Regions from separate parts of the Geminicoccus roseus DSM 18922 genome, predicted to be linked through region 3. Evidence: riboswitches for the same ligand, from Rfam matches in the RefSeq annotation. Region 3 holds a riboswitch; each other region holds the start of a gene.
What was found. A riboswitch is a leader RNA that binds a small molecule or an ion and turns the genes downstream of it on or off. The one in region 3 is predicted to bind thiamine pyrophosphate.
Positions count from the first base shown of each region.

Region 1: it holds a riboswitch for thiamine pyrophosphate, as region 3 does, so the genes downstream of both, thiM (hydroxyethylthiazole kinase) here and GEMRO_RS0120450 (FAD-dependent oxidoreductase) in region 3, are expected to answer to the same signal.
Region 2: it holds a riboswitch for thiamine pyrophosphate, as region 3 does, so the genes downstream of both, thiB (thiamine ABC transporter substrate binding subunit) here and GEMRO_RS0120450 (FAD-dependent oxidoreductase) in region 3, are expected to answer to the same signal.
Region 4: it holds a riboswitch for thiamine pyrophosphate, as region 3 does, so the genes downstream of both, GEMRO_RS27205 (ABC transporter ATP-binding protein) here and GEMRO_RS0120450 (FAD-dependent oxidoreductase) in region 3, are expected to answer to the same signal.

Region 1 covers NZ_KE386572.1:4,730,574-4,738,346, reverse strand. Annotated here, with positions in the region: gene gap (type I glyceraldehyde-3-phosphate dehydrogenase) at 1-91, shown strand, start outside; gene tenA (thiaminase II) at 521-1,192, opposite strand; gene thiD (bifunctional hydroxymethylpyrimidine kinase/phosphomethylpyrimidine kinase) at 1,192-1,995, opposite strand; gene thiE (thiamine phosphate synthase) at 1,998-2,651, opposite strand; gene thiM (hydroxyethylthiazole kinase) at 2,648-3,442, opposite strand; TPP riboswitch at 3,431-3,530, opposite strand; gene GEMRO_RS0123370 (histone deacetylase family protein) at 3,634-4,593, shown strand; gene GEMRO_RS0123365 (exodeoxyribonuclease VII small subunit) at 4,590-4,832, shown strand; gene GEMRO_RS0123360 (polyprenyl synthetase family protein) at 4,845-5,732, shown strand; gene dxs (1-deoxy-D-xylulose-5-phosphate synthase) at 5,763-7,682, shown strand; gene GEMRO_RS0123350 (TlyA family RNA methyltransferase) at 7,679-7,773, shown strand, end outside.
Region 2 covers NZ_KE386572.1:3,625,572-3,633,344, reverse strand. Annotated here, with positions in the region: gene GEMRO_RS35370 (HNH endonuclease) at 1-135, opposite strand, end outside; gene GEMRO_RS30390 (MBL fold metallo-hydrolase) at 458-1,522, shown strand; gene GEMRO_RS30385 (alpha/beta fold hydrolase) at 1,527-2,420, opposite strand; gene thiQ (thiamine ABC transporter ATP-binding protein) at 2,484-3,176, opposite strand; gene GEMRO_RS34355 (ABC transporter permease subunit) at 3,160-4,737, opposite strand; gene thiB (thiamine ABC transporter substrate binding subunit) at 4,713-5,711, opposite strand; TPP riboswitch at 5,764-5,871, opposite strand; gene GEMRO_RS32835 (ATP-binding protein) at 6,063-7,773, shown strand, end outside.
Region 3 covers NZ_KE386572.1:4,117,270-4,125,042, forward strand. Annotated here, with positions in the region: gene ligD (DNA ligase D) at 1-1,750, shown strand, start outside; gene GEMRO_RS30860 (fatty acid desaturase) at 1,982-3,067, shown strand; TPP riboswitch at 3,498-3,633, shown strand; gene GEMRO_RS0120450 (FAD-dependent oxidoreductase) at 3,680-4,681, shown strand; gene thiS (sulfur carrier protein ThiS) at 4,678-4,875, shown strand; gene GEMRO_RS0120460 (thiazole synthase) at 4,882-5,652, shown strand; gene GEMRO_RS0120465 (thiamine phosphate synthase) at 5,657-6,259, shown strand; gene GEMRO_RS0120470 (HesA/MoeB/ThiF family protein) at 6,256-7,227, shown strand; gene GEMRO_RS0120475 (hypothetical protein) at 7,576-7,770, opposite strand.
Region 4 covers NZ_KE386572.1:363,686-371,458, forward strand. Annotated here, with positions in the region: gene GEMRO_RS0103095 (aspartate aminotransferase family protein) at 1-250, shown strand, start outside; gene argF (ornithine carbamoyltransferase) at 247-1,158, shown strand; gene hslO (Hsp33 family molecular chaperone HslO) at 1,155-2,069, shown strand; gene GEMRO_RS0103110 (ABC transporter substrate-binding protein) at 2,125-3,033, opposite strand; gene GEMRO_RS0103115 (ABC transporter permease) at 3,086-3,841, opposite strand; gene GEMRO_RS27205 (ABC transporter ATP-binding protein) at 3,838-4,644, opposite strand; TPP riboswitch at 4,638-4,758, opposite strand; gene GEMRO_RS0103125 (hypothetical protein) at 4,830-6,041, opposite strand; gene rodA (rod shape-determining protein RodA) at 6,228-7,364, opposite strand; gene mrdA (penicillin-binding protein 2) at 7,377-7,773, opposite strand, start outside.

The DNA of each region.
Region 1 (7,773 bases), 610 kb from region 3:
CAAGATGGTCCGGGTCGCGTCCTGGTACGACAACGAGTGGGGCTTCTCGAACCGGATGAGCGACACCGCCGCGCTGTTCGGCACGCTCTGAGCCTATCCGCCCAAGCATCTGGAGAACGGCCGCCTTTCCGGGTGGCCGTTTTTCGTTGGCGTCTAACCCAGGCTGATCGGGAGGCGGCGGGCTCAGGTTCGTTCGTGTAAACGGCCAGCCGATGCACAACCCGTAGCCTTCCCAGGAGGGTGCTGAACAGGGTCATGCAGAAAAAAGGCCTAGGCGGTTCAGATGCCTCAGGAAAATTCCGCCGGGATGAGTGCCTCGGGTTCGTTCGTGTAAGTCGGCGTCATGATCGGCCGCTGCGCACTGCCGCAGCTGCGAGTATGATGCTGCTGCTTAACAAATTTGGATAAATTTCTGAAAATGCAGATGTTATATCTGCAAATTAAAGTTCTGCCCTTCGCGCCCGCGGCCATGACATCGTGGAGGTCGGACCTGCCGGCCCGGCCCCTCCCTCCTGCCGACTCAGACGCGGACCGGCCAGGTCTCCATCCGGTAGGCGCTGTCCCAGAACATCCACTCATACTGCGTGGAGCGGTGGTAGGCCTGCCGCATCCGCGCCCGGGTGGCGGCGGACACCTGCTCGGCCACCCCGTCCAGCATCGCCTCCACGGCCAGCACCACGTCGCCGAACGCCTGGTCGGAATAGTTGTCGATCCAGGCCGAGAACGGGTTGTCGGCCACCGTCACCTCCTTGATGCGGCAGCCCACGTCCCAATAGATCCGGAAGCAGGGCAGGATCGCGGCGGCGCCGACCTCGAAGCCGTCCCGGGAGATGCTGGCCTGCAGGAAGTCGGTATAGGCCAGGCAGGTCGGCGACGGCTCCGCCTGCTCGACCTGCTCGGGCCGGATGCCGAACAGCTCGAAATAGCTGGCATGCAGGGCGCGCTCGACCTCGATGGCGCCGTCCGCCGACTTCGCGAACAGCGAGATCATCGCGGGTTCCGGGGCCACGGACGCCACCCGGGCCAGGACCCGGGCATATTCCAGCAGGTAGAGCGCGTCCTGGATCACGTAGTTCTGGAAGCGGGCGGTCTCCAGCGTGCCGTCGGCCAGCTCGCGGTTGAAGGGCAGGGCCAGGATCCGCTCCAGAAGGTCGGCGGTCTCGTGGCGCATCGTTGCGGTGAAGGAGGTCATCAATCGGTCCAGAGCGCGTGGAAGTGATGGATGGGGCCGTGGCCATGGCCGACCTCCAGCCGGTCGGCGTTGGCGATCGCACCGGTCAGCCAGGCCTTGGCCGCGCGCACCGCCTCCAGCTTGTCCTGGTGGCGGGGCAGCAGCGCCGCGATGGCGGAGGAGTAGGAGCAGCCGGTGCCATGGGTGTTCCTGGTGGCGATCCGCCTGGCCGGAAGCTCCACGACCCGCTCGCCGTCGGCGAACAGATCGGGTGCGTCCTCTGTCCCGAGATGACCGCCTTTCAGCACCACCGCCTTTGGTCCGAGCGCCAGCAGGGCCGGCAGGAGACCACGCATGCCGGCGAGATCGCGCGGCTCCGGCAGGCCGGTCAGCACCGCGGCCTCGGGCAGGTTCGGGGTCAGCACCGCGGCGATCGGGGCGAGCCTGGTCCGCACCGCGCCCACCGCTTCCTCGGCCAGCAGGCGGTCGCCGCCCTTGGCGACCATGACCGGGTCGACCACCAGGTTCTGGGCGCCATGGACCTGGAGACGGTCGGCGATCACGGTGGCCAGCTCGGCGGTGGCAACCATGCCGACCTTGACAGCGTCGATCCGGACGTCAGCGAACAGGGTGTCGATCTGCTGGGCGACAAACTCCGGCGGGACCAGGTGGACGCCGTCTACGCGCCGGGTGTTCTGCGCGGTGAGCGCGCTCAGCACCGCGCAGCCATAGGCGCCCAGCGCCGCAAAGCTCTTCAGGTCGGCCTGGATGCCGGCTCCGCCGCTGGGATCGGAACCGGCGATCGTCAGGATGTTGTGGATCATGGTCAGTACCTGCCGCGGGCTTGGCGCGCGCGGGCGACGAGGGTGGAAAGAGCCCTGGCGGCAGCCCTGGGGTCGGAGGAGCGGGCGATCGCGCTGACCACGGCGACGCCGTCGGCTCCGGCGAACACGGCGCTCTCCGCACTGTCCATGCCGATGCCGCCAATGGCGACCACCGGCAGCTTCAGCCGGGAGCGGATCGCCTGGAAGCGCTCCACGCCAAGCGGCGGAGCCGCGTCGGGCTTGGTGGCGGTGGCGAACAGGGGGCCCAGGCCAACATGGTCGACCACCGCCGGATCGACGGTCTCGATCTCGGCCTCGCTGGTCACCGACAGGCCGAGGATCCGGTCCTTGCCCAGGATCGCCCGGGCGGCGGCCGGCGGCAGGTCGTCCTGGCCGACATGGGCGCCATCGGCACCTGCAGCGACCGCCACGTCGACCCGGTCGTTGACGATCACCGGCACCGGCGAGCCGGCCAGGCGCGCCCGCACCGCGCGGACCGTGCGGATCAGGGCCTGGGCGCTGGCGGTCTTGTCGCGGACCTGCACGATCATGGCACCGCCCTGGACCGCGGCCTCGGCGAGCGCCGGGAAGGAGGTGGGCGGGGTGGTCGCGGCGTCCAGCACCAGATAGAGGCCTAGATCGACGTTGCGGCTCATGACAGGCGCGCCCGGACCCCGAGGGTGACGGGATCGAGGCCTGCCAGCCGGTCGAGGATCGCGACCTGGAGGGAGCCCGGGCCGTTGCTGGTGTCGGCGGCGATCTCCCCGGCCACGCCCAGGATCGCGCAGGCGGCGAGGCCCGCCAGGAGCCGGTCGGGTTCGACCGCCAGGCAGGCGGCGGTGAGCGCGCTCAAGCTGCAGCCGAGCCCGGTGACGCGGGTCATCCGGGCGTCGCCGTTAGCGCAGGACAGCGTCTGGCGGCCATCGGTGACATGGTCGGTGGCGCCGGTGACCACCACCACGGCCCCGGTCTCGCCGGCCAGGCGCCGGGCGGCGTCCAGGGCCAGGTCGCTGCCGGCGGTGCTGTCGACGCCCCGGGTGGCGGCACCGGCGCCGGCCAGCGCCATGATCTCCGAGCCGTTGCCACGGATCAGGCTCGGGCGATGGGCCAGAAGCGCGCGGCCGGTATCGGTGCGCAGCCGGGTGGCGCCGGCGCCGACCGGGTCCAGGACCCAGGGCTTGCCAAGCGCTAGCGCCCGGGCGGCGGCCAGTTCCATGGCCGTGATCCAGGGGGTTGAGAGCGTGCCAATGTTCACGACCAGGGCGTCGGCGATGCCGACGAACTCCTCGACCTCCTCGGCCGCATGGACCATGGCCGGCGAGGCGCCCACGGCCAGCAGGGCGTTGGCGGTCGAGTTCATCACCACGTAGTTCGTGATGTTGTGGACGAGCGGGCGACGCGTCCGGATCGCGTCGAGCACCCGTCCGATCCGGTCGGACGACGTCATTGGCCTCCCTTCGCTGGCATGACCCAGATCAGGTTCGATGGGTTTGATCTCAGTCCGCCATCCTCGGCGAACACCCCGTGGCGGGGTTGAGGATGGGGGCTTCCCGACCGATGTCAACCTCGGGCATGGATCGGCGCTGGGGTTGGCTGGCGCAGGCCCAACCCGATCGTAGCCGAGGGAGCCGTCTCGACGTGAACGTCCTGGTCTTCACCCATGATTCCGCCCGCGGCCACGACACCGGCCCAGGCCATCCCGAGCGCCCGGCGCGCCATGACGCGGTGATAGCGGCGCTCCGGTCGATCGAGGACGCCTGGTTGGTCCGCCGGGAGGCCCCGCCGGCCACGGTCGAGCAGATCCTGCGGGTGCACCGACAGGCCTATGTCGAGGCAACGCTGGCAGCGATGCCGAACGAGGGCCTGGTCCGGCTCGATCCGGACACGGTGGTCTCGCCCGGCAGCCGCGAGGCGGTGCTGCGTGCGGCCGGCGGGGCGGTGGCCGGCGTGGACGCGGTGCTGGCGGGGGAGGCAAGCCGGGCGTTTGCCGCCATGCGCCCGCCCGGCCACCATGCCGAGAGCGACAAGGCGATGGGGTTCTGCCTGTTCGACAGCGTGGCGGTGGGCGCCGCCCATGCCAGGGCTGCGCATGGGATCGGGCGGATCGCGATCGTGGACTTCGACGTCCATCATGGCAACGGCACCCAGGAGATCTTCTGGGACGACCCGCAAACCCTCTATGTCTCGACCCACCAGTGGCCGCTCTATCCCGGCACCGGTGCCGCCTCGGAGCGGGGCGCGCACGGCAACGTCCTGAACGTGCCGCTGCCGCCGGGCACCGACGGGGAGGGCTTCCGCCAGGCGGTGGAGGCGCAGGTGCTGCCGGCGCTGGAGCGGTTCCGGCCGGAACTGCTGTTCATCTCCGCCGGGTTCGACGCGCACCGCGCCGACCCCCTGGCCAATCTCGCTTTGGTGGAGGAGGATTTCGCCTGGATCACCAGCGAACTGGTGGCGGTCGCCGAGCGACATGCGCAGGGGCGGGTGGTCTCGGTGCTCGAAGGCGGCTACGACGTGGACGCGCTCGAGACGAGCGTGGTGGCACATCTTCGGGCGCTGGCCGGCGAAGAGCGCGCCAAGCAGGAGAAAACGGCCCGGTGAGCGACATCGACACCAAAGACATGAGCTTCGAGGCAGCCTTGAGCGAGTTGGAGAAGCTGGTTCAGGAACTGGAGCGGGGCCAGCTCGACCTGGACGAGGCGATCTCGGCCTATGAGCGCGGCACCGCGTTGAAGGAACTGTGCCGGCAGAAGCTGGCGGACGCGCAGATGCGGGTCGAGAAGCTGTCGGTGAACGCCGCGGGCGAGCCGCGGGTCGAACCCTTCGATCCTGCGCGCTGATCGGCGGCCGCCTTGTTCAAGCCATTCCTGGAAGAGACCGCCAAGATCGTCGAGGCCGAGATCGACCGGCTGCTGGGCGACCCGGCCCAGCATGCCGCACCCAGGCTCGCCGAGGCGATGCGCTATGCGGCGCTGGGAGGCGGCAAGCGGCTGCGGGCAGCGCTGGTGCGGGCGGTGGCGCAGACCCTGGCCGCCGATCCCAAGGCGCTGAGCTGGGAAACCACCGCTGCCTCGGCCGAGGTGCTGCATGCCTACTCGCTGATCCACGACGACCTGCCGGCCATGGACGACGCCTCGCTGCGCCGCGGCCGACCGACCTGCCACTTGGCCTTCGACCAGGCCACCGCCATCCTGGCGGGCGACGCCCTGCAGGCGGCGGCGTTCGGCTGGATCGCCGGCGACCCCTATCTGAGCGCGGAGGCGAAGGTGGCGCTGGTGGCGGGGCTGGCCCAGGCAGCCGGTCTGGCCGGCATGTGCGGCGGGCAGATGCTCGACCTGGAGGGCGAACAAACGCCGCCGGACCTGGCGGGCCTGGAGCGGATGGAGCAGCTGAAGACCGGTGCGATGATCGCGTTCTCGGCCGATGCCGGTGCGGTCATCGCCGGCGCGTCCCCGGAACTGCGCGAGCATGTCGCGGGCTGGGCGCGCTGCCTGGGCCTGGCGTTCCAGATCACCGACGACCTCCTGGACGTCGAGGGCGACAAGGCGCTCACCGGCAAGGATGCCGGGCTGGATGCCGCCCGCGGCAAGACTACCTTCGTAAGCCTGACCAGTGCCGAAGCCGCGCGTGAACGGCTAGAGGCGCTGGGCGAGGCGGCACGTGCCCACCTGGACAGCCTGCCGGGCGACGTCACGCTGCTCCACGCCCTTTTCCACCACGTCGTCACGCGCGATCGCTGAACCCAGCGCACGTCCTGGAGCCGACGGTATATGGCCGACACCCACTTGCTCGACAGAATCAACACGCCGGATGAACTGCGCCGGCTGCCCAAGTCGCAGATGCGCCAGATCGCCGACGAGCTGCGCACCGAGACGATCGACGCCGTCTCGGTGACCGGCGGCCACCTGGGGGCCGGCCTCGGTGTGGTCGAGCTGACGGTGGCGCTGCACTACGTGTTCGAGACCCCGCGCGACATCGTCATCTGGGACGTCGGCCACCAGGCCTACCCGCACAAGATCCTGACCGGGCGGCGCGACCGGATCCGCACCCTGCGCAAGCCGGACGGCCTGTCCGGCTTCACCCGGCGCAGCGAGAGCCCCTACGACCCGTTCGGCGCGGCGCACAGCTCGACCTCGATCTCCGCGGGCCTGGGCTTTGCCGAGGCGATCCGGCTGAACGAGCAGGACCGCAACGTGGTGGCGGTGATCGGCGACGGCGCGTTCTCGGCGGGCATGGCCTACGAGGCCATGAACAATGCCGGGATCTCCAAGAGCCGGCTGATCGTGATCCTGAACGACAACGACATGTCGATCGCGCCGCCCACCGGGGCGATGAGCGGCTACCTGTCCAGGGTCCTGGCCAGCCATGAGTTCCGCGAGCTGCGCGATGTCGCGAAAAGGGTGGTCAAGCGCCTGCCCAGGCCCCTGCAGACCGCGGCGCGCCGGGCGGACGAGTATGCCCGCGGCATGGCGACCGGCGGCACGCTGTTCGAGGAGCTGGGCTTCTACTATGTCGGCCCGGTCGACGGCCACGATGTCGACCAGCTGGTCGCGATCCTGGAGGCCCTGCGCGACGACGCGGAGAAGGGCCCGGTCCTGCTCCACGTGAAGACCCAGAAGGGCAAGGGCTACCCGCCGGCCGAGCGCTCGGCGGACAAGTATCACGGCGTCTCCAAGTTCGACGTGGCGACCGGCGCCCAGGTTAAGTCCGGCGGCAACCTGCCCTCCTACACCTCGGTGTTCGCCCGCGGACTGATCCACGAGGCCGAACTGGACCCCTCGATCGTGGCGGTGACCGCGGCGATGCCTTCCGGCACCGGACTCGACCTGTTCGGCCGGCGCTTTCCCGACCGGATCTACGATGTCGGGATCGCCGAGCAGCATGCGGTGACGTTCGCGGCCGGCATGGCCTGCGAGGGCATGAAGCCGTTCTGCGCGATCTACTCGACCTTCCTGCAGCGCGCCTACGACCAGGTCGTCCACGACGTGGCCATCCAGAACCTGCCGGTGCGCTTCGCCATCGACCGGGCCGGGCTGGTGGGGGCCGACGGCGCCACCCATGCCGGCAGCTTCGACGTGGCCTATCTCGGCTGCCTGCCGGGCTTCGTGGTGATGGCGGCGGCCGACGAGCTCGAGCTCATGCACATGGTGCGCACCGCCACCGCCTACGAGGACGGCCCGATCGCGTTCCGTTACCCGCGCGGAGAGGGGGTGGGCGTCGACTTGCCGGTGCGCGGCCAGGTGCTGGAGATCGGCAAGGGCCGGATCCTGCGCGAGGGCGGCCGGGTGGCGCTGCTGTCCCTCGGCACGCGTCTCGGCGAATGCCTGAAGGCGGCGGACGAGCTGGCCGGGCGCGGTGTCGCAGTCACCGTGGCCGATGCGCGCTTCGCCAAGCCGATCGACCAGGACCTGGTGCGCCGGCTGCTCTCCCATCACGAGCTGGTGGTGACGGTCGAGGAAGGCTCGATCGGCGGGTTCGGCAGCCAGGTCCAGCAGTTCGCCTTGGAGGACGGCCTGCTGGACAAGGGCACGGTGCGGCTGCGCTCGATGATCCTGCCCGACCGGTTCATCGACCATGGCACGCCGGCCGGCCAGCATGCCGAGGCGGGGCTGGATGCCGCCGCGATCGCGCGCCGGGTGCTGCAGGGCCTGGGAATGCGGGTCGAGCCCTTGCGGGTGGTGGCCGGTTGAAGCCGGGCAAGCAGCGGCTCGACCAGCTCCTGGTCGACCGCGGCCTGGTCGAGACCAAGAGCCGGGCCCAGGCGCTGGTGATGGCCGGGCT
Region 2 (7,773 bases), 490 kb from region 3:
GCGGGTGAACGGCGGGCGCCGCTCCTGCGGGACATATTGCTTGAGCGCCACCACGCTCGGCAGCCGCAGTTCCTGTCCGGGCGAGCGGATCACCCGGTCGTAATGGGAAAGAACCGAAACGCGGTCCAGGAACATCGCCCGCACGGTGTCCTGCCAGCTCCACACCGACAGGGGATACCAGCTGAGCGGCTGGAAGTCCGCATTGAGAACAAGCGCCGGAAAGGCCGACGCGGCGAGGTGGGCATTCTCCGCGACCGATGCGAAGCGCCTGGGGCTGAAGGTCTGCGTGGTTGCGGCACGCCCCCCTTTGGCTCGGGTTTCCTCGACTGCCTGATCTGGGTAGACCCCTCCTGCGACGGTTTCAAGGCAACCTTGCGTTGGCTGCATGACTGCAGGTCCGGATGATCCGGGCTGCCGCCCTGGACGTAGCCCGTCCAGGCCGACATTCTCCGGATCCATGACCAAGACCCGCCGCGATCTCCTCTCGGTTCTGGCCGGAGCCCCGCTCCTGCTGGCCGGTTGCGCCGGCCGGGCCGAACCGAGGCAGATCCCGTTTATGCCCTGGCATCATGTCGAAGGCGGCTTCCGCAACCCGCCGGGCAGCCCGGTGCGCGCCGGCGAGCGCGGCGAGTGGTGGGCGTTCATGTGGCGAGGCTTCTCCCGGCGCAGCCCGGTGGAACTGGAGGACGGCCATGTGCTGGACCCGGGCCAGGCGAAGGTCCGCCTCGCCGCCGCGAAGGACGGCGACCTGGTCACCTGGCTTGGCCATGCCGGCTTCTTGATGCGGCTGAACGGGCGCTGGATCGCCTGCGACCCGTTCCTGTCGGACTATGCCTCGCCGGTGGCGCCGTTCGGGCCCAAGCGCTTCTCGCCGCCCTCCCTGGCCGCGGCCGACCTGCCGCCGATCGACGTGCTGCTCCTGTCGCACAACCATTACGACCATCTGGACCTGGCGACCCTGGAGCGCCTGCCGCTTTCCGGCGACGCCACCCTGGTCTGCCCGCTGAAGGTCTCAGGGTATCTGGACACCGGCCGTTTCGGCCGGGTGGTGGAGCTGGACTGGCACGAGGCCACCGAGATGCCGGGCCTCTCCATCACCGCCCTGCCCTCGATCCATTTCTCCGCCCGCACGCTGTGGGACCGCAACCAGTCCTTGTGGAGCGGCTTTTTGCTGACCACGCCCAAGCGGCGGGTCTATTTCGTGGGCGACACCGCGTTCGGCCCGGTGTTCGAGGAGCTTGGCCGCGCCTACGGCCCGGTCGACCTGGCGCTGGTGCCGATCGGCGCCTACGAGCCGCGCAAGCTGATGCAGGCCTCGCACTGCACCCCCGAGGAGGCGGTGGAGATCGGCCGGCTGTTCCGGGCGAACAACGTGGTCGGGATGCACTGGGGCGTGGTCCGGCTGACCGACGAGCCGCCGTTCGAGCCGCCCGCCCGTTTCCGCGACGCCATCGCCGGGGTCGGCCAGGCGCCGGACTGGGGCTGGGTGATGGCGGTGGGCGAGACCCGGGCGCTGGCCTGATTGCTCAGGCCGGTGCTGGAGGCCCGGCCGGGCCGGTGGCCGGATCGGGGCCGGCGCCCGCCTCCGCAACCGACGCCTGGTCCAGGAACGCCTGGATCGCCGCCGCCACCTCGTCCGGATATTCCTCGTGCGCGGCCAGCGCGCCCGGCACCCGGACTGTGCTCACCCGCCCGGTCTGCGCCAGGGCGTCCATCTCCGCCGCCGAGCGCCGGGGCGCGCCTTCCGGCCGCAGCATCAGGGTCGGCGGCAGCTCCCGCTCGAACAGCTTCAGGAACGCCTCGCGCGAGCCCACCGGGTCCAGCCCGCCGCTGACGAACGCGGCGGTGCCGAAGCGGGCGTCGCGATGCCGGGTGATCGCGCGCTTGGCCTGGATCACCGCCTCGGTGACGTTGCCGGGATCGGCATAGACATGGGCGCGCATCATCTTGGCCAGCATCGGCCGGCCGACATTGGCCCGGTAGAGCAGTTCGCCCACCGCCGGCAGCTCGATCGCCCGGCGGACCCGGCCGCGCCAGGCCTGGCGGGCGTCGCCCAGCATGGTCGGCAACGGCCCGCGCCAGGTCGGCGCCACCAGGGCCAGCCGGTGGAACAGGCCCGGATGGCGCCCGGCCGCCTCGACCAGGTAGGTGGCGGCATGGCCGGCGGCGATGCCGATCACCGGCGGCGGCCCGGTCTCCGCCAGCAGCCCCTCCAGGAACGCCCGCATCGTGTCGGGCTTGAGCTGGGGCCGGCCGCGCGCCCGGTCGCCGAAGCCCGGCCAGTCGGCGGTGACGCAGCGCAGCCGGCCTTCCAGCCGCCTGGCCAGCGGCGCCATCTCCGCCCGCGCCGAGATCGAGGAAAGAGCCGGCAGCAGCAGTGCCGTCGCCACCTGGTCCATCGCGTCGTTCCGTTGCCTCATGCCGGGTCCGGTCCCTGGCCCGGCCCCAGGATTCTTGAAGATGGCGCGGCCGGCCCCGGATCGCTAGCCCAGATACGAAGCCAGCACCGGCGGCGGATCGGCCAGGATCGCGTCGCGCGGGCCGGCCGCCACGATCTTTCCCTCCGCCAGCACCGCCAGGCGGTCGGCGATCCGGGCGGCATCCTCCGGCTGGTGGGTCACCAGCAGCACGGTCAGGCCCTGCTCGGTGCGCAGCTGGGCGACCAGGTCCAAAAAGTCCCGGCGCATGGCCGGCCCCAGGGCTGCGAACGGCTCGTCCAGCAAAAGGAGCGGCCGGTGGCGCACCAGGCAGCGGGCCAAGGCCGCGCGCTGGCGCTCGCCGCCGCTGAGCTCGTAGGGGCGCCGCCCGGCCAGGGCGCCGATCTGCAGCCGCTCCAGGGCGGCCGTGACCGTGGCGCGCTCCGGCGGGGCCAGCCGCCCGCTCGGCCGGATGCCCAAGGCCACGTTGGTGGCGACGTCCAGGTGGCCGAACAGATTGTGGTCCTGGAACAGGCTGGTGACCGGGCGCCCGGCCGGCGGCAGCCCGGTCACGTCCCGCCCCTCGATCCGGATCCGCCCGGACGTGGGCTCCAGGAAGCCCGCCACCAGGTCGAGCAGGGTCGACTTGCCGCCGCCGGATGGGCCGATCAGCGCGGTGATCGAGCCCTGCGGCACCTGCAGGTCGTAGTGGAACTCGCTGCCCTCGTGGCGGAAGCGGACGTCATCGACCTGCAGCACGCGCCAATCCCCGTTCCACCAGCCACATCAAGGACGCCGCCAGCGCCACCAGCACCACCGCGGTCACCGCCGCGTCGTCGGAACGGTACGAGCCTGCCTGCAGATAAAGATGCATCGGCAGGGTGCGCGCCTGGTCGGCGCCGAACAGCGCCACCACCCCGAAATCGCCCAGGGAGAAGGCGGCGACCAGCCCGCCGGCCAGGCCCGCCACCGGCAGCACGGTCGGCAGGTCGACCAGGCGCAGCCGGGTCCAGCCGCTTATCCCCAGCGCCTGGCACAGCCGGCCATGCTCCAACTCGCGCCGCGCCACTTCCGGGGCCAGGATCGCCACCACGTAGGGCAGGCCCAGCAGGCCGTTGGCCAGTGCGATCGCCGGCAGCGCCACCTCGGCGGGATCGACCAGATGGCGCAGCAGCAGGAACAGTCCGGCCCCCAGCGCTAAAGCCGGGGTCACCAGCGGCACCGAGCCCACCAGCTCGCCGATCCGGCCGGAAAGCCCGCGCTGGCCGCGCCCGCCCAGCACCAGCAGCGTCCCGGCGACCAGCGCCAGCAGCGCAGCACCCAGGGCCACCAGCACGCTGTTGCGCAGGGCCAGCCAGAACATCGGGCTGGACAGCACGGCACCCCAGGGCCCGCCGGCGGCGGCCTGCAGCAGGGCTGCGAGCGGCGAGAGCAGGAACAGGAGCGCCAGCGCCAGCACCAGCCCGTCCAGGGCCTTGGCCAGCCGGCCGTCTTCGACCCGGACCCGCACCGGCGCCCCGGCGGACAACCCGGTGCGGGCCACGCCGACGCTGCTGCCGAGCCCCACCAGCGCCACGCAGATCGCGATCTGCACCAGCGAGAGCAGGGCCGCGCGCACCAAATCGGCCTCGACCCTGAGCGCCTCGTAGATCGCGACTTCCAGCGTGGCGCCACGAGGTCCCCCGCCCAGCGTCATCGGCAGGGCGAAGCTGGTGAAGCAGAGCATGAACACGATCCCGCACGCCCGGGCGATCCGTGGGGCCAGGACCGGCGCCTCGATCAGGCGCAGCCGGGCCAGGTCGCCCAGGCCCAGCTGGCGGGCCAGCCGCCACTGCTCGGCCGGCACCGCCGCCCAGGCCGGCAGGAGGATGCGCACCGCCAGCGGCAGGTTGAGGAACACATGGCCCAGCACGATCCCGGCCAGGCCGTAGACCGAGGGCCAGGTGAGACCCAGCGCCTCGAACAGGCCGGCCATGAAGCCGCGCCGGCCGAACAGCACCAGCAGCGCGCTGCCCGCCACCAAGGCCGGCACCAGCACCGGCAGCGCCAAAAGCCGCTCCAGGACCAGCCGCCCGGAAAAGCTTCGCCTGGCCAGGGCGCGGGCCACCAGCACCGCCGGCAGCACCGCCAGGAGGGTAGAGAGCAGCGCCTGGAAGAGGGTGAAGCGCAGGATGCCAAGCGTGCGCGCGTCAAGCAGCGCCCGGGACGCGCCGCCCTCGGCCAGCCCCGTCGCCAACAGGGTCAGGATCGGCAGGAGCAGCGCGGTGGCCACCAGGCCGGCGGTGGCCCAGCCGATCAGCGCGCCAGGCTTGCCAGCCACTCGTCCACCCAGGCGGCCCGGTTGGCGCTCACGGTCGCGGCGTCGGTCAACAGCGCCCGCTCCGGCTGGACCAGTTCCTCGAACGCGTCCGGCAGCTCCACCCCGTCCCGGTCGGCCGGGTACATCCAGTTGCTGGTCGGCAGGATCGCTTGCGCCTCGGGCGAGACCAGGAAGCGGAGGAACTGCTGGGCCAGCTCCGGCTCCTGGGCGTTCGCGGTGCGCGCCGCCACCTCGATCTGCAAATAGTGCCCCTCGGCGAACGGTGCCGCCCGGATGTCGTCCTTGCCCTCCGCGACCATGTGGTAGGCGGGCGAGGTCGTGTAGCTCAGCGCCATGGTCGCCTCGCCCTTCAGGAACAGGTCGTAGGCCTCGCTCCAGCCCTTGGTGACGGTCAGGATCCGGGGAGAGAGCTTCTCCCAGTAGGCTTTCGCATCGTCGCCAAAGACGGCCTTGACCCAAAGCAGCAGGCCCAGGCCCGGCGTGCTGGTGCGCGGGTCCTGCAGCACCACGGTGAGCGACGGGTCGGCCTCGGCCAGCTCCGCCAGGCTCTTGGGCGGCTCCGCCAGGCGGGTCCGGTCGTAGACGAACGCGAAGTAGCCCCAGTCATAGGGCACGAAGTCCGGGTCGTCGTAGGCCACCGGCAGGTCCAGCCCGGCCAGGTCCAGTTGGTGCGGCGCCACCTGCACCATGGAGCGCGCGCTGTCGGTGAGGCTGGTGTCCAGCCCCAGGATCACGTCGGCCTTGGAGCTGTCGCCCTCCAGCTTCAGCCGGGCCAGCATCGCCACGCCGTCATCGACCGAGGTCCAGACCAGGTCGCAGCCGCATTGTGCCTCGAACCGGCGCTCCAGCTCCGGCCCCGGCCCCCACTCGCTGGTGAAGGACGCATAGGTATAGACGTCCAGCACCGGCTTCGCCCAAGCCGGCCCGGCGGCCAGCAGCAGAAACGCCGCCAGCCCGCCCTTGAGATGCCTCATTCGTTCCACCTCCCCAAGCGCGGGGGGAAGAGGCGCAGCGCCGCCAGTGTTCTGGGCTGCTGCCGCCCGTTCCCTACGCCGGCATGATCCGGATCAGGTTCCTGGGGTTCGCCATGGGCGTCTCAGCCGGCCCGGTCGGCCGGCACCCCCCGGGTCGCTGCCACGCCCTTAGGTGCCCGCGGGTTGGAGCACAAGCCCGGCCGATCTGCGGCGGTGCGGCCGGCAGGATGCGCTTCGGCGCAATCGGCGCTGTACGGCGGACGCATCTTCATGCATGATACTTGGGATTTTCTGCGGTTTTCTTGTTGATTTTTATATTTGGTTAATTTCCGGCTGGAGCGACTGATAAACTTGCGGCCTCCCGAAGAAAAGTCCGGATGGTTCCGGGTATATATTCTGCTGGTCACGCTGAATATTGCGGTGATTGTCGGCGGCGCCTATTTGGGCCGGACGATCAAGCAGAATCATGACCAGTCGGTCCAGGCCAACCATCGCTGGGTGGAGCGGCTGGCCAGCTATTCCGACCTGGCCAGGCTGGCCGGGGCGGTGAACGCGCCCGGCAACGACGTGTTCGACAGCCTCCGGCTCGACCAGGAGATCCAGCTGCGCGACCGGGCGCGCACCGCCTTCGACCAGGAACTGGCGGAGGCGCGCGCCGAGCTGATCGGCCATGTCCAGCCGGAGCGGGCGGTACCGCTCCTGGCCTGGCTGGACGAGGCCGAGGCGGTGATGGCGCGGATGGTATCGGTGTCCGACCAGCTGTTCGACCATCTGGCGCGGGACGAGCCGGCGCAGGCCGCCGCCCGGATGGCCAGCATGGACCGGGCCTATGGCGACTTCGCCGAGGTGATGGCCGGGCTCAACCGGCAGGTCGGCCAGATCCAGACCCACGAGTTCGGCGAGCAGATCGCGGCGATGCGGCGCCTGGATGTCCTGGAGCTGGTGATCGGCGGCCTGGTGGTGGCCATGGTCGTGGGCATGACCTTCTACGGCTACAAGATCGTGCAGAAGCTGCAGGTCGACGAGGAAAAGCTGGAGCGCTACTCGGCGAGCCTGGCCGAGGCGCGCGACGCCGCGGATGCCTCGAACCGGGCGAAGTCGGTGTTCCTGGCCCTGGTCAGCCACGAGATCGGCACGCCGCTCACCGCCGTGCTGGGCAGCGCCGACCTGATCGCCGCGGCGAAGCTGCCCGAGGAGACCCGCGCCACGGTGCGGGCGCTGCAGACTTCCGGCCGGCACCTGATGGCGATCGTCCAGGACATCCTCGATTTCTCCCGGCTGGAGGCCGGGGAGTTCCGCCTGGAGCCGGTGGACTTCCGGGTCGCGGAGGTTTTGGAGCAGGTCGAGTGGCTGACCGCGCCGGCCGCGGCGGAGCGCGGGATCGGGCTGCGCTTCGACAGCGAGATCGCGGCGGGGCCGGTGCTGCGCGGCGATCCCACCCGGCTGCGCCAGGTCCTGCTCAACCTGGTCGGCAACGCGATCAAGTTCACCGTGGAGGGCGAGGTGCGGGTCGAGACCACGATCCGCCCGCAGGGCCGGCACGGCCTGGTCCTGCAGGTCGCGGTGACCGATACCGGGATCGGCATCCGCCCGGAGGAGCAGGCCCGGCTGTTCCAGCCCTTCTGCCAGGCCGGCCATGCGGCGGGCCGGCGCGACCGGGGCGGCACCGGCCTGGGCCTGGCGATCTGCCGGCGGCTGGTGGAGGCGATGGGCGGCAGCATCGAGCTGGAGAGCCGGATCGGCGAGGGCAGCCGGTTCCGCTTCGCCATCCCGTTCGAGGCCGGCGATCGCCGCCTGGTCGAGGAGCAGCTGGTGTTCGGCCCGGCCAGCTGCCCGCCGCGGCGGATCCTGGTGGTCGACGATGCCGCGCCGACCCGGGCCCTGCTCGCCAAGATGCTGGCGCTGCAGGGCCACGAGACGGTGGGGGCGGCCGATGGCGCGCAGGCGGTGCAGCTGGCCTCGGAGCAGCGGTTCGACGTGGTCCTGATGGACCTGCAGATGCCGGTGATGGACGGGTTCGAGGCGACCCGGCGGATCCGGTCCCTGCCGGCGCCGGGCGGCC
Region 3 (7,773 bases):
AAAGGCGCTGGCGGGGCTGGACGCGCACAGCCTGGTGCTGGATGGCGAGATCGTGGTCGAGAACGAGGCAGGCGCCTCGGACTATGTGGCGCTGCGCACCGCCCTGTCCGAAGGCCACGCCGGGCAGTTCCGCTGCTACCTGTTCGACCTTCTGCACCTGGACGGCCAGGACCTGCGCGGCCAGCCGCTCTGGCAGCGCAAGCAGACGCTGCGCCAGCTGCTGCACGGTTTGGGCGACGACCAGCCGCTGCGGTTCAGCGAGAGCTTTCCCGAGCAGGGCGACCTCGTGCTGCAGCATGCCTGCCGGCTCAGCCTGGAGGGCATCGTCTCCAAGCGCAAGGACGCCCCCTACCGCTCCGGGCGCAGCGGCGACTGGATCAAGTCGAAATGCACCGACCGCCAGGAATTCGTGGTGGCCGGCTGGGTTCCGTCCAGCACGTCGTCCAAGGCGGTGGGCTCGCTGGTGCTGGCCTATCACGAGGATGGGGAGTTGGTGCATGCCGGCCGGGTCGGCACCGGCTTTGGCCGGGCCATCGCCAGGGAGCTGTGGGCGCGGCTGCAGGAGCTGGGCAAGGGCCGGATGCCGTTCCGGCAGCGCCCGGAGCGCAGCGACCGCGACGTGCGCTGGGTGCCGCCGGAGCTGGTGGCCGAGGTCGAGTTCCGCGGCTGGACCGGCGACCGCCTGCTGCGGCATGCCTCGTTCCGGGGGCTGCGCGACGACAAGCCGGCCACCGAGATCGTGCGCGAGGTTCCCGAGCAGGCGGAGCCCGCGGAACAGCCGGAGCCCGCGCCGCCTGCGAAGAAGCGCCAGGCCGCCCGCAAGCCGCCCACCAACGCCCGCCTCACCCATCCCGACCGGGTCTACTGGCCGGATGCCGGGATCACCAAGGAGGCCCTTGCCAGCTATTACGCGGAAGTCTGGCCGGCGATGGCGCCGCACGTGGTGGCAAGGCCGCTGTCCCTGCTGCGCTGCCCGGACGGCATCGGCGGCAAGTGCTTCTTCCAGAAATCGCCCTGGCGCGGGATCGGCCAGGCCGTCTCGGTGCTGGAGAACCCGGGCGACGGCGGCGATACCGTGCTGGCGATCGAAAACCTGGACGGGATGATCGCGCTGGTCCAGGGCGGCGTGCTGGAGGTCCATCCCTGGGGGGTGCGGGTCGACGACCTGGGCCATCCCGACCAGCTCACCTTCGACCTGGACCCGGATCCGGGGATCGGCTGGGAGGCGCTGAAGCAGGCGGCGCTGGAGGTGCGCGCGCGGCTGGCGGAGAGCGGGCTCCAGAGCTTCCTGAAGACCACCGGCGGCAAGGGCCTGCATGTCGTGGTGCCGCTGAAGCCCAGGGCGGACTGGACGGCCGCCAAGGCGTTCGCGAAGGATCTTGCCGGCGCCATGGCCAAGGACAGCCCCGGCCTCTACACCGCCACCATGTCGAAAAAGGCGCGGGCCGGGCGGATCTTCGTCGACTGGCTGCGCAACGGTCGCGGCAACACAGCCGTCGCCGCCTTCTCGACCCGGGCCCGTCCGGGGGCGCCGGTCTCCACGCCGCTTGGCTGGGATGAGCTGGGCCCGGACCTGCGCGGCACGCAGTTCAGCCTGGGCAGCGTGCCCGCGCGGCTCGGCCACCTGACGGCCGATCCCTGGAAGGGCTTCTTCAGGACCGGGCAGGTGCTTCCGGCAGGGAGCGGGAGCAAGCGAAAGTCCCCTGGAAAGCCGAAGGAATCCAGGGCGAAGGAGCGAGATGCCCATTGAAAGTGATCGGATGCCATCGCAATGCCGTACCCAGTCTTCAGTTGCGACGCCGGGACAGTCGCTTCATCTACATGGATGGCGGAGTAGTTGCTAATGTGGCCCTGGGGCAAGTGACATCATTTGCCGTTGGCCGGTGGTGAAAGCGCGCCGATCCAAATTGGATTTCTTCGAGTTTCCGCCTATCTGTAATTCGCATTCTGCCATGCGCTCGGATTGGCCGCGCGTGTCCGGATGCATGGACAGGAACGATCGTTGACCGCGAGCACGCCTCTTGACGTTTCCCGGGCCCATGCCGCCCGGGACTGGATGAAGAAACTCAGCCCGTACCGGGAAGCCAGCACCAGGCGCAGCCTGTTCGAGCTCGCCGTCACCGTGGTGCCGTTCCTGGCCGCGTGGATCGCCATGGCGGCCGCGGTGAACTTCGGCCAGTACTGGCTCTATGCGCTGCTGCTGGCCCCGGCCGCGGGCCTGGTGGTCCGCCTGTTCATGATCCAGCACGATTGCGGCCACGGCTCGTTCTTCCCGCGCCGCGGCCCCAACGACTGGACCGGGAGGGTGATCGGCATCCTGACCCTGACCCCCTACGACTACTGGCGGCACAGCCACGCGATCCATCACGCCAATTCCGGCAAGCTGGAGGGCCGCGGGATCGGCGACGTCGACACGCTGACGGTCGAGGAATATCTCGGCCGCTCCCGGCTCGGCCGGATCCGCTACTGGCTGTACCGCCACCCGGTCGTGATGTTCGGGATCGGCCCGGCCTATCTGTTCGTGCTGCAGTACCGCCTGCCGCTGGGCTTCATGGGCAAGGGCCGGCCCTGGCTCAGCACGATGCTGACCAACCTCGCGATCGCCGCCATGGCCGCCGTCCTGATCTGGCAGGTCGGGCTCGCCACCTTCCTCCTGGTCCATGTGCCGGTGGTGCTGCTGGCCGCCGCCGCCGGGGTCTGGCTGTTCTACGTCCAGCACCAGTTCGAGGAGACCCACTGGGCGCCGGATGTCGACTGGAGCATGCCGGAGGCTGCCCTGCACGGCAGCTCGCACTACGACCTGCCGGCGGTGCTGCGCTGGTTCACCGCCAACATCGGCATCCACCATGTCCACCACCTGGTCAGCCGGATCCCCTACTACCGCCTGCCCGAGGTCCTGCGCGACCATCCCGAGCTGCGCGAGGTCGGCCGATTGACCCTGCGCGAAAGCCTGGGCTGCGTGCGCCTGGTGCTGTGGGACGAGACCAGGAAGCGGCTGGTGTCGTTCCGGGAAGTGCGCCGCCAGCGCCGCCTGGACCTGGAAGCCGGCGCCCTGCCGGCCACCTGAGCCGGCACCCGCGCGCTCGCTCAGGAGCGCGCGGGTGCCCGAAAGCCCCGCCCACCGCCAGCGCGTCGCGGACCTGAGGCAGATCGGGCGGGCGGCGAGCCCGGGCGTGAAGCCGCGTCGGCGCGGGCAGGGCGTGAGGCCATGCTGAACCCCGTCGCCAAGCCCCTTGCCGGCCTGCAGCCTGTCCGGCTGCTTTGCCGGCCTGCCGAGGCACGGCGGTACCGGCGGCACCGCCTCGATCGGGGGCGCCCCTGGCTTGCCGGTCCCCGCAGCCTTTGCCGGCGCTCGGCTGGCAACCCGGGGAATGCTGATCCGCTCGGCTGGACGCGCCGCGCCCCGGCGCTCGGCAGGTTCCACGACGGGATTCCGGCCGGGCTTAAGCGCGCCCGCGCCCAACCCATTTGACTCCGGGGCCCGGCGGCCCCACGTTTCGCTCACCTAGGGGAGCCCCGCGAGGGGGCTGAGAGGCCATCGGCATCCGGGCAGCCGCCCGTCGGATGCGGCATGGCGACCCTTCGAACCTGATCCAGTTCATGCTGGCGTAGGGATGGGTGACCGCTGCAATCCGGCAGAGATCGACCCCCCATCGCCGGGATGGGGAGTTGCCGCCGCATGCGCGTTGCCGTCATCGGAGCCGGGGTCGCCGGCCTGACCGCCGCCCTGGCCTTTGCCCGGCGCGGCTGCGAGGTGCGCGTCTACGAGCGGGGACCATCGCTCGGCGCCACCTCCTGCTCGCGCTATGCCGGGGGCATGCTGGCACCCTGGTGCGAGCGCGAGAGCGCCGAGCCGCAGGTCGTCGAGCTGGGCCGGGAGGCGCTGGCCTACTGGCCGAAGGTCCATCCCGGTACCCTGCAGCATGGCAGCCTGGTGCTGGCGCCCAGGCGCGACGAGCGCGAGCTGGACCGCTTCGCCAGGCGCACCAGCCGCTACCAGACCCTCGACGCTGACGGACTGGCCGAACTGGAGCCGGACTTGGCCGGGCGGTTCGGCCGGGGCCTGTTCTTTGCCGACGAAGCCCATCTCGACCCGCGCGCCGCCCTGCCGTCGCTGGCCGACCGCCTGGCGGAGCAGGGAGTCCCGATCCGCTTTGGCGTCGACGCGCTGGCCGAGCCGCCCAAGGCCGACCTGCGGGTCGACTGCCGAGGCCTTGCCGCCCGCGACCGGCTGGCCGACCTGCGCGGCGTGAAGGGCGAGATGCTGATCCTGCGCTGCCGGGACGTGACCCTGAACCGGCCGGTCCGCCTGCTGCACCCGCGCTTCCCGCTCTACATCGTGCCGCGCCCGGACAATCTGTTCATGGTCGGCGCCACCATGATCGAGAGCGACGAGCGCAGCCGGGTGACCGCCCGCTCCATGGTCGAGCTGCTGAACGCCGCCTATGCGCTGCACCCGGCGTTCGGCGAGGCCGAGATCGTGGAGATCGGCGCCGATGTCCGCCCGGCCTTTGCCGACAACCTGCCGCGGGTCCGCCGGGACGGCGACAACCTGTACCTGAACGGCCTGTTCCGGCACGGCTTCCTCTTGTCGCCGGCCCTGGCGCGGATCGCCACGGAGCTGGTCCTGGATAATCAACAGATCCAGGGCATTACCGAGATAACCGGAGGTCATAAATGAAGATCGTGGTCAATGGCGAGCCGGTGGAGACTGCCGCGACCTCGCTGGCGGCCCTGCTGGAGGAACTGGGCTATGGCGCCACGGTGGTGGCGACCGCGGTGAACGGCAGCTTCACCCCGGCGCCCCGGCGGCCGGAGACCGGGCTGAACGAGGGCGACCAGGTCGAGATCCTGGCGCCGATGCAGGGAGGCTGAGCAATCATGGAGGTTTACGGGACGATCCTGAACTCGCGTCTCCTGCTCGGCACCTCGCAATATCCTTCGCCGGCGATCCTGGCCGATTCGGTGAAGGCGGCCGGGTCGGAGCTGGTGACCGTGTCGCTGCGCCGGGAATCCGGGGTCGAGCGGGCCGGGCAGGGCTTCTGGTCGCTGATCCGCTCGCTGGGGGTGCGGGTGCTGCCCAACACCGCCGGCTGCCACACGGTCAAGGAAGCGGTCGCCACCGCGCAGATGGCGCGCGAGGTGTTCGGCACGCCCTGGATCAAGCTGGAGGTGATCGGCAACCACGACACCCTGCAGCCGGACGTGTTCGCCCTGGTCGAGGCGGCACGGATCCTCAGCGCCGACGGCTTCCAGGTCTTTCCCTACACCACCGACGACCTGATCGTCGGGGAGAAGCTGCTGGAGGCGGGCTGCCAGGTCCTGATGCCCTGGGGAGCGCCGATCGGCTCGGGCAAAGGCCTGAACAACCTGTTCGCCCTGCGCAGCATGCGCGCGCACTTCCCCGACACGCCGCTGGTGGTCGATGCCGGGATCGGGCTGCCCTCCCATGCCGCCCAAGCGATGGAGCTGGGCTACGACGCGATCCTGCTCAACACCGCGGTGGCCAAGGCCGGCGACCCGGTGCGGATGGCCCATGCGTTCAAGCTGGCGGTCGAGGCCGGCCGGGCCGCGTTCGAGGCCGATCCGATGGAGCCGCGCGACATGGCGGCCCCGTCCACCCCGGTGCTGGGCACCGCGTTCCGGAGCTGAAGCGATGCTCGATCCCTTCTACCTGATCGTCGATCATCCGCGCTGGATGGAGCGGCTCTTGCCGGTGGGGGTGCGCCTGGTGCAGCTGCGCGCCAAGGACCATCCCGAGCCGGAGCTGCGCCGGATGGTCCGGCAAAGCCGCGACCTGGCCGTAGCCGCCGGGGCGCAGCTGGTGGTCAACGACCATTGGCGGCTGGCGATCGAGGAGGGCTGCGACTTCGTTCATCTGGGCCAGGGCGACCTGGACAGCGCCGACCTGGGCGCCATCCGCGCCGCCAACATCCGGCTGGGCGTCAGCACCCATGACGATGCCGAGCTGGAGCGCGCCCTGGCGCTGCGCCCGGACTACCTGGCGCTGGGACCGATCTACCCCACCATCCTGAAGAAGATGCCCTGGGCGCCGCAGGGGCTGGAGCGGATCGGCAGCTGGAAGGTGCGGACCGGCGGGATCCCGCTGGTCGCGATCGGCGGGCTGACCCCGGAGCGGGCGCCGGGCGTGCTGGCGGCCGGCGCCGACAGCGCCGCGGTGGTGACCGACATCCTGCTCCATCCCGACCCGGAGGCGCGGACGCGCAAGTGGCTGGCGGTCACCCGGAGGCAGGCATGACCACCGACCGCTATGCCCGCCAGAAGGTCCTGGCCGAGGTCGGCGACGCCGGCCAGGAACGCCTGGCCGCGGCCCGGGTCCTGGTAGTCGGTGCCGGCGGCCTGGGCTCGCCGGTGCTGGCCAACCTGGCAGGAGCCGGGATCGGCCGGCTTGCCGTGGTCGACCATGACCGGGTCGAGACCTCCAACCTGCACCGCCAGCCCTTGTTCCGGCAGGTTGATGTCGGGCGGCCGAAGGCGGAGGCCGCCCGCGACGCGCTTCTTGCCTATAATTCAGAGATTTGCGTGGATGCGCTCGTCCTGAAGCTCAAGGCCGGCAACGCCGCAGGCCTGGTGGCCGCCGCTGACATCGTGGTGGACGCGGCCGACAGCCTGGCGGTCACCTACATCCTGAGCGATGCGTGCCGGGAGGCCGGCAAGCCCCTGGTGTCGGCCGCGGTGCTGGGCCTTGGCGGCTATGTCGGCACGTTCTGCGGCAGCGCCCCCAGCTACCGGGCGGTGTTCCCCGACATGCCTACCCAGGTTGGCTCCTGCGCCGCCAACGGCGTGCTCGGCCCGGTGGTGGCCACCATGGGCTCGCTGCAGGCGCACATGGTCCTTCAGCTGGTCCTGGGCCTCGACCCCTCGCCGGCCGGGCGGCTGGTGTCGGTCGACCTGCGTCGTTTGTCGTTCGGCGGCTTCTCCTTCCTGGGCACGCCGGAGCCCGACGGCCCGGCCCTGCCGTTCATCGACCTGGACGGGCTGCAGCCCTCCGACCTGGTGGTCGACCTGCGCGACCCGCAGGAGGCCCCGGCCACGGTGACCGACGCCGCCCGGCGGATCCTGCCGGCCGAGATCGCCCAGGCGCAGCTTCCCCGCGACCGCCGGATCGTGCTGGCCTGTCCCGGCGGCATCCGCGCCCATCGCGCCGCCCGCGTCCTGGCCGGGCGCGACTACCAGGACCTGGCGGTGGTCGCGATCGGCAGCTGACGCCGCGGTGCGGGACTCGGCCCCGGCACCCCACAGCCCGCCGCTCGCCACCCGCCAGGCCTCCTGGCTTGGCCGGCGCGGGCCGGCGCCGGCGGCGGCCGTGGGCTGCCGGCCGCACCGGCTCCGGTCCGCCATGCCGCTCCTGCGCCCGTCCCCCGGCCAGGGTCCGCCTTGCCCAAGAACCCGTGTGCTTGCCCAGGGTCCCGGCAAAAGGACCGGCCCCGCGCGGGAGCCGGCGATCCTTCCTCCGACTGCCGCCCTGCCCGGGCCGGGCATCCGGCCGGCTCGACCCAGTTCGGCCCCATCCGGCCCGGCGGCTTCCACCGGCGGCCTGCCGCAAGCGCGCCGTCAGCCCGGCGGGCGCGGCTCGGCGGGTGCGGCAATGGCGGTTCCCATCAGCTTGGCGAGCTCGGCCCGGAGCTGGTCACCGAAGGTCGAGAGGGTGCCGACCACGGCCACGGTGGCGAGCACCGCCACTAGGCCATATTCCAGGGTGCTGGCGCCGCGCCGGCTGGCCGGCGGGCGGGGAGGCGGCTTGGCCATCGG
Region 4 (7,773 bases), 3.8 Mb from region 3:
CGGCCTGGAAGCCCTGGCGGCACGCCATCCGGAGGTGATCGAGGAGGTCCGCGGGCGCGGGCTGATCCGCGGGCTCAAGGTGAAGCCGGTCAACGCCGAGTTCGCCGCCAAGGGCCGCGAGCACGGCCTGCTCACGGTGCCGGCCGCGGAGAACGTGGTCCGGCTGCTGCCGCCGCTCACCATCAGCTTCGACGAGATCGACCAGGCCCTGGCGATGCTGGACACGATCTGCGCCGGGTTCGTGCCATGACCGCCCGGCATTTCCTGGACCTGTCCTCGGTCGATGCCGGCGTCCTGCGCGCCATCCTGGACCGCGCCGCCATGATGAAGCGCGGCGACGACCTGAGCCTGCCAATGGCCGGGCGCTCGCTCGCCATGATCTTCGAGAAGCCCTCGACCCGCACCCGGGTGTCGTTCGAGGTGGCGGTGCGCCAGCTGGGCGGGCACCCGGTGATCCTGTCGTCCAAGGAGATGCAGCTCGGCCGCGGCGAAACCGTCGCCGACACCGCCAAGGTGCTTTCCCGCTATGTCGACGCGATCATGATCCGCACCGACAGCCACGAGAAGCTCCTGGAGCTGGCGCATCATGCGACGGTGCCGGTCATCAACGGCCTGACCGACCACAGCCATCCCTGCCAGATCATGGCCGACGTGCTGACCTTCGAGGAGCACAAGGGCCCGATCCAGGGACGCAAGGTCGCCTGGACCGGCGACGGCAACAACGTGGTGCACTCGTTCATCCATGCGGCGGTGCGCTTCGACTTCAGCCTGGACATCGCCTGTCCCGAGGGCCTGCAGCCGGCGGCGGAGGTGGTGCACTGGGCGCAGCAGCACCAGGGTCGCATTCGGATCCTGCGCGACCCATATGAGGCCGTGAAGGATGCAGACGCCGTCGTCGCCGACACCTGGGTGTCGATGGGCCAGGCCGATGCCGATGAGCGGCACCGGGCGCTGGAGCCCTACCGGGTCGACGACCGTCTGATGGATGCAGCCAACCAAGGGGCGATCTTCCTGCACTGCCTGCCGGCGCATCGCGGCGAGGAGGTCACCGCGGAGGTGATCGACGGACCGCGCTCGGTCGTCTTCGACGAGGCCGAGAACCGCCTGCATGCGCAAAAGGCGATCCTCGCTTGGTGCGTAGAGGGAATGCGCGCGTGAGCAGCACCGAACGGGTGCCGATCGATACCAGCCGCCCCTTCCAGCTCGACCGGACCGGCCTTCGTGGCCGGTTCGTGCGTCTGGGCCCGGCGCTGGACGAAATCCTGGAGCGGCACGCCTACCCGGACAGCGTGGCCCGGGCCCTGGGCGAGCTGGTCCTGCTGGCCTCGGCGCTGGCGGGCGAGCTGAAATTCGAGGGCAGCTTCAGCCTGCAGGTGCGCGGCAAGGGTCCGGTCACCCTGATGGTCGCCGACTGCACCAATGCCGGGATCGTGCGCGGCTATGTCGCGTTCGGGACGAACGTGCCGCCGCAGGCCGGCGAGATCGGCGAACTGTGCGGCGAGGGCCTGCTGGCGGTGACGCTGGACCAATCCGCGGTCGGCGGCGAGACCCAGCAGGGCATCGTCGAGCTGGAGGGTGCCACCCTCACCGACTGCATGCTGACCTATTTCCAGCGCTCTCAGCAGATCCGCACCGGCATGCGCTTCGCGCTGCGCCGGGACGCGGCGGGCGCCTGGCGGGGCGGCGGCATCGTCGTGCAGGCCCTGCCCGAGGAAGGCGGCAACGCCCCGATCGGCAATGCCGACGAGGATGGCTGGCGCCGGGCGATGGTGCTGCTCGGCACCGTCACCGAGGACGAGCTGGTCGGGCCGGAGCTGGACGTCGACACCGTCCTGCACCGGCTGTTCCACGAGGAATCGGTCCGGGTCTATCCGGTGATCCCGCTCTCCCACGGCTGCCGGTGCAGCGCCGAGCGGTTCGCCTCGATCCTGCGCGGCTTCACCGCCGACGAGGTCGAGGAGATGCGCCAGGAAGACGGCTCGATCGCCGCCACCTGCCAGTTCTGCAGCCGCACCTACCGGTTCGACCAGGACATGGTCGATTCGATCGAGCAGGGCGCAGCCCACTGACCTTCCACGATCGGCTCCCCCGCCTTGGCGGGGGAGCCGACAAGGCCGGGCGGCGCTACTGGTCGGCGTTCGGGTCGACGGCGTAGCCGTCCAGCGCCGGCACCTCGTCCAGCAGGCCGCGCTCCTTCAAGAAGGCGGCGAAGTCGCGGTAGCGGCCATGGTCCAGGGCGGCCGGGCTGTGGGCGAAGCGGGTCAGGGTCGCCTGCCAGGCCTTCTGGTTCGCCTCGTCGTCCAGGGCCGGGTCGGTCGAGCGGAAGACGTCCCAGGCTTCCTCGGGGTGGTTCAGGATCCAGTGGGTGGCGGCCTCGACCGCGTGCAGGAAGCGCGACAGCTCCGGGCGCGCCTGCCCGTCCGCGTGGGCCACGTAGATCAGCTCGTCATAGGCGGGCACCCCTTCCTCCTCGGGATAGAAGCCCCGGCCCGGATGGCCCAGCAGCGCCATCTGCGGCATCTCGACGTTGCGATAGGCGCCGATCACCGCGTCCACCTGGCCGCTGATCAGGGACGGCGACAGCGAGAAGTTGACGTTGACCAGCTCGACATCGTCCAGGCCGAGGCCGTGCTTGGCCAGCATGGCGCCGAGCAGCGCGTCCTCGACGCCCGCCACCGAGAAGCCGACCTTGCGGCCCTTCAGGTCGGCGATGCTCTGGACCGGGCTGTCCTCCAGCACCAGCAGGGTGTTGAGCGGCGTGTCGACCAGGGTACCGATCCGGACCAGCGGCAGCCCGGCGGCGACCTGCAGGTGCAGCTGCGGCTGGTAGCTGACCGCAATGTCGGCCTGGCCGGCCGCGACCAGCTTGGGAGGGTCGTTCGGGTCGGACGGAGCGATCAGCTCGACCTCCAGATCCTCCGCGGCGAAGAAGCCCTTCTCCTTGGCGACCACCAGGGGCCCGTGATCGGGATTGACGTACCAGTCCAAGAGCACGGTGAGCTTGTCGGCGGCCCGGGCCGGCAGCGCCGCCATCAGCAGGGTGAGCGCCAGGATCGAGATGCGAAGCACGGCGTGCGCCTCCAGTTTATCGGTTGTTCTCGTAGGTGTCGGGCTGCCAGCGGACCAGGCGCGCCATGGTCCGGTCGACCAGCCACCAAAGCCCCACCGCCATCGCCGCCAGGACCACCAGGGCGGCGAACATCACGTCGACCTGCATCCGGGCATTGGCCTGCAGCATCAAAAAGCCCAGCCCGCCGGACGAGCCGACCCATTCGCCGACCACCGCCCCGATCGGCGCCACGGCGGCGGCGACCCGCAGGCCGGACGCCAGGGCCGGCAGGGAAGCCGGGACCCGGACCTGCCAGAGCACCGCCAGGGACCCGGCATCCATGACCCGGGCCAATTCCAGCCAGCCGGTCTCGGTGCGGCGCAGCCCGTCGAAGAAGGCGAGCGTGACCGGGAAGAAGATGATCAGGATCGCCATCGCGACCTTGGACACCAGGCCATAGCCCAGCCAGAGCACCAGCAACGGTGCCAGGGCGAACACCGGCAGGGCCTGGCTGATCACCAGGACCGGCATCAGCCAGCGCCGCGCTGGCGCGGACAGCACCAGGAGCAGGGCCGCCAGCATTCCGATCAGGCTGCCAAGGCCGAAGCCCAGCACGATCTCGGTGAGGGTGGTGCCGGCATGGACGGCCAGCAGGTCGCGGCGCTGCCAGGCGACCGTGGCGACCGCCACCGGGCCCGGCAGCATGTAGGGCGGCACCCCACTGGCCCAGACCCCCAGCTGCCAGAGGCCGAGGATGCCGCCGGCGGTGACCAGCGGGCGCAGGACGTTCACGCCGCCTCCGTGGCACGGGCGGACGCCAGCAGTTCGGCCAGGAGTTCGGCCTGCAGCCTTGCCAAGGCCGGATCGGAGGGATCGCGCGGGGCGGGCCCCTTGGGCAGGATCGGCCCCTGCAGCCTGGCCGGCCGGCCGGACAGCACCCAGATCCGGTCGGACAGGCGCAGGGCCTCGGTGGGCTGGTGGGTGACCAGCAGGACGGTGCGGCCCTCCAGCAGCTCGGCGGCCAGGTCCTGCAGGCGGTGGCGGGTGATCGCGTCCAGGGCCGAGAACGGCTCGTCCATCAGGACCACCGGGCGCTGCTCCATCAGGGTGCGGGCCAGGGCCACCCGCTGGCGCATGCCCCCAGACAGGGTGGCGGGAGCGGCCTGTCCCCGCCCGGCCAGGCCAACCCTCTCCAGCAGGGCATCGGCGCGCGCGGCAAGCTCGGCGAATTCGCCCCGGGAGGCCCCGCGGAGGCGGTGGCCGAGCAGCACGTTGTCGCGCACGCTGAGCCAGGGCAGCAGCAGGTCCTGCTGCGCCATCAGGGCGATGCTTCCCGCCCGCCCGTGCCCGTCGATCCGGACCCGCCCGCCCTCCTCCAGCCCCGCGATCAGGCGCAGGAGCGTGGTCTTGCCGACCCCGGACGGGCCCAGCAGGCAGGTCCATTGCCCGGCCGGCAGCTCCAGGCGCAGGTCACGCAGCAGGGTGCGGCCGTCATAGCGGAGATCGACGACCTCGAGGGTGACGGCCGGGCCGGTGCGCGGGCGCTCGCCGGGCGCAACGGCAGGGAGAACGGGAGATCTGGAAAGGGTCGCCATGCAGTTCCCATCCCTTCGCCAGTGTGAACTGGATCAGGTTCGAAGGGTCGCCATGCTGCACCGGATGTGCCGATGGCCTCTCAGCCCCTTGACGGGACTCCCCTTGGACGGCGCCCTGGATAGGTGATGGCGAAGGGTTTGGGAATGATGTTTCGACTTGGCCGGCGCGGCACCGGCCGGGCGGATCAGTTCAGGTAGAGCCGGAAGTCGCGCAGGGCGATCACGTGGTCCAGCTCCCAGGGACCCGGGCCGCGCAGGTTGCCACCCTGCTGCACCGACAGGAACAGGCCGGCCGTGCGCTGGCTGCGGCTGTTGCGCGGCATGAGCGGGTAGCTCTCGGCGATCCCGTCATGGTTGGCGTCGAAGGTGAAGCTGTCCTCCCGCCCGAAGGTGCGCAGGAGCTGGTTGTCGCTGCCGCGGTACAGCCAGATCCGGCTGGCCGCGCCCGAGCGGGTGCCGGGCGAGGAATCAAATTTTGGGTTCAGGATCAGCTCGTGCTCGAACCGGTACCAGACCCCGCGCTGGATCAGCTGGGTGTCGCCGCTCGGGTCATAGGCATGCATCTGGGTGAGGTATTCGTTGCTCGTGCTGTTCCCGTCGGCGGTGCAGTCATAGCTGAACATGTCGTTCTTGAAGTTGTTGCCGAGCTTGAGGGCGGCCACCGTGGAAGGCGCGCCGGCATCGGTGAAGCCCAGCCGCGTGGCGAACACCGAGCCGTCGTTGGTGATGCGGGTGGCGCCGGCGCACAGATGGTCCGGCGGGGCCGGCACGTTGAAGGCGTCGGTCAGGCCGGGCAGCTTGCCGTCGATTGCCCTGAAGTCGAAATTGCTGGAGAACATCACGTCGTAGGTGATGCACACCTTGCTGCCGGCGCTGCCCTTCAGGCTGGCGGGATCGATGATCGACCAAGTGCTGTGGTGGCCAAGCGAGGAAACGTTGATGCCGCCGCTGGGGATGCCCAGGCAGATGGCGGGGTCGGTGCCGTCGACGACGCATTCGGAGAGGTTGCGCCGGTTGATCTTGGCGGGAGCGCCCCAGCTGGTGCTCGCCGCCGGCGCCCAGGCGCCCTGGAGCTTCTCGCCATAGCCCGTCGTGGTGCTGGTGCCGAAGATGTGGCGCCAGTGCCGATCGAACTCGTACTGGTGGATGAGCTTGCCGCTCGCGTCGCGGCCATAGTCCAGGGACAGGATGTTGCCCGAGACCTTGCGCTTGTCCGCCGGCAGGTGCCCCAGCACCGAGACCAGGCTGGGCGACCTGGTCTGCCAGAACTTCTTGTTGATGCCGTAGGAGCCGCCGCAGGAAGTGGCCGGCTCGGCCGCAGCGACCGACGGAGCGGCGGCCAGCAGGAAGGTGCCGGCCAGCACGAGGGCGGCGGCGAACGAGCGCTTCAGCTTCATGATGTTCCTCTTTCCCGCCCGCCGCGGCCGTCCCCGGAACTGGACGGCCAGGCTTCATGGAATGATCGAGGAATAGGTATTTTTCCGGAAAGATGTCAATAAAGTTGAAAGTAATACCAGGATCTGCCGGTGAATTGCATGATCACCAGCCAGACCGAAGAAAATCCCGGCTGGCGGCGGATGCGGTCAGTGCCGGGGGAAGCGCTGGATGACGGTCTCGCGGTGGACGTCGGCGGACAGGAGAATGCCGAAGCCCAGGAGCACGGTGAGCATGGCGGTGCCGCCATAGCTCACCAGCGGCAACGGGATGCCCACCACCGGGATCAGCCCCATCACCATCGCGGTGTTGATCACCACGTAGACCGTGAAGTTCATGCTGAGCCCGACGATCACCAGGCGGGCGAACTGGCTGCGCGCCCGGGTCGCCGCATGGATGCCCAGCAGCACCACCGCCAGGAACAGGGCGAGCGTCGAGGTGGCGCCGACGAACCCGGTCTCCTCGGCCAAGGTGGTGAAGGCGAAGTCGGTATGCTTCTCCGGCAGGTAGTTCAGCTGCGCCTGCGAGCCGTGCAGGTAGCCCTTGCCCCAAAAGCCGCCGGAACCAAGGGCGATTTTGGACTGGATGATGTGGTAGCCCGAGCCCAGCGGGTCCTGTTCCGGGTTCAGGAAGGTTATCACCCGCTGGCGCTGGTAGTCGTGCATCATCCCCCAGCCGACCGGCAGGGTCCCCAGCGCCAGCGCGATCACCAGGGCGAACTTCCACCAGCGCACCCCGGCGGCGAAGAACAGGGTGCCGCCCACCGAGACCAGGGTGATGGCGGTGCCCAGATCCGGCTGGAGCAGCACCAGCCCCACCGGCGCGGCCACCATCAGGAGCGGCACCACCAGGAACAAGGGCCGGCGAACGTCCTCCAGCCACGCGGCATGGAACCAGCGCGCCAGGCCCAGGATCAGGGCGATCTTCATGATTTCGGAGGGCTGCAGCTGGACCGGCCCGAGGTCGATCCAGCGCTGCGCGCCCTTGGCGGCAAAGCCGGTCAGGTCGACCGCCACCAGCAGCGCCACGCCGATCCCGAACGCCCAGTAGGCGATCCTGAACCAGAACCGCACGTCGACCAGCGCCAGCGCCAGCATCACGCCCAGGCCCACCGCCAGCCGCAGCGCATGGCGCGATGCCCAGGGATCGGCCGCGCCGCCGGCCGCCGAATAGAGCACCGCGCAGCCGATCGCCCCGATCACTCCCAGCAGCGCCACCAGGAGCCAGTTGATCGACCAGACCTTGTCGAGCAGGGACAGGTCCGGCGCCTTCAGCCGCGTCTCCATCACGGCACCTCCTCAGGCCGCTTCGCCGGGTGCCGGCGGCATCGGCCTTGCCACGCCCTGCTGCAGGGCGCGGTCCAGGATGTCGCGGGCGATCGGGGCGGCCACGGCCGAGCCGCCGCCGCCATGCTCGACCACCACCGCCACCGCGAAGCGGGGTGCGTCCACGGGCGCATAGCCGACGAACAGGGCGTGGTCGCGCTGCTTCCAGGGAATGTCCTTGCGCTTGTAGGCGCCGGACAGGCGGTCGGCCTTGCTGATCCGGCGGACCTGCGAGGTGCCGGTCTTGCCGGCCATCTGCACGCCCGGCGTGAGCAGCGCCGAGGCGCGGGCGGTGCCGGACGGGCTGTTGACCACCCGGTACATGCCGGTCAGCACCAGATCCAGATGCTCTTTCGCGATGCCCAGCGGC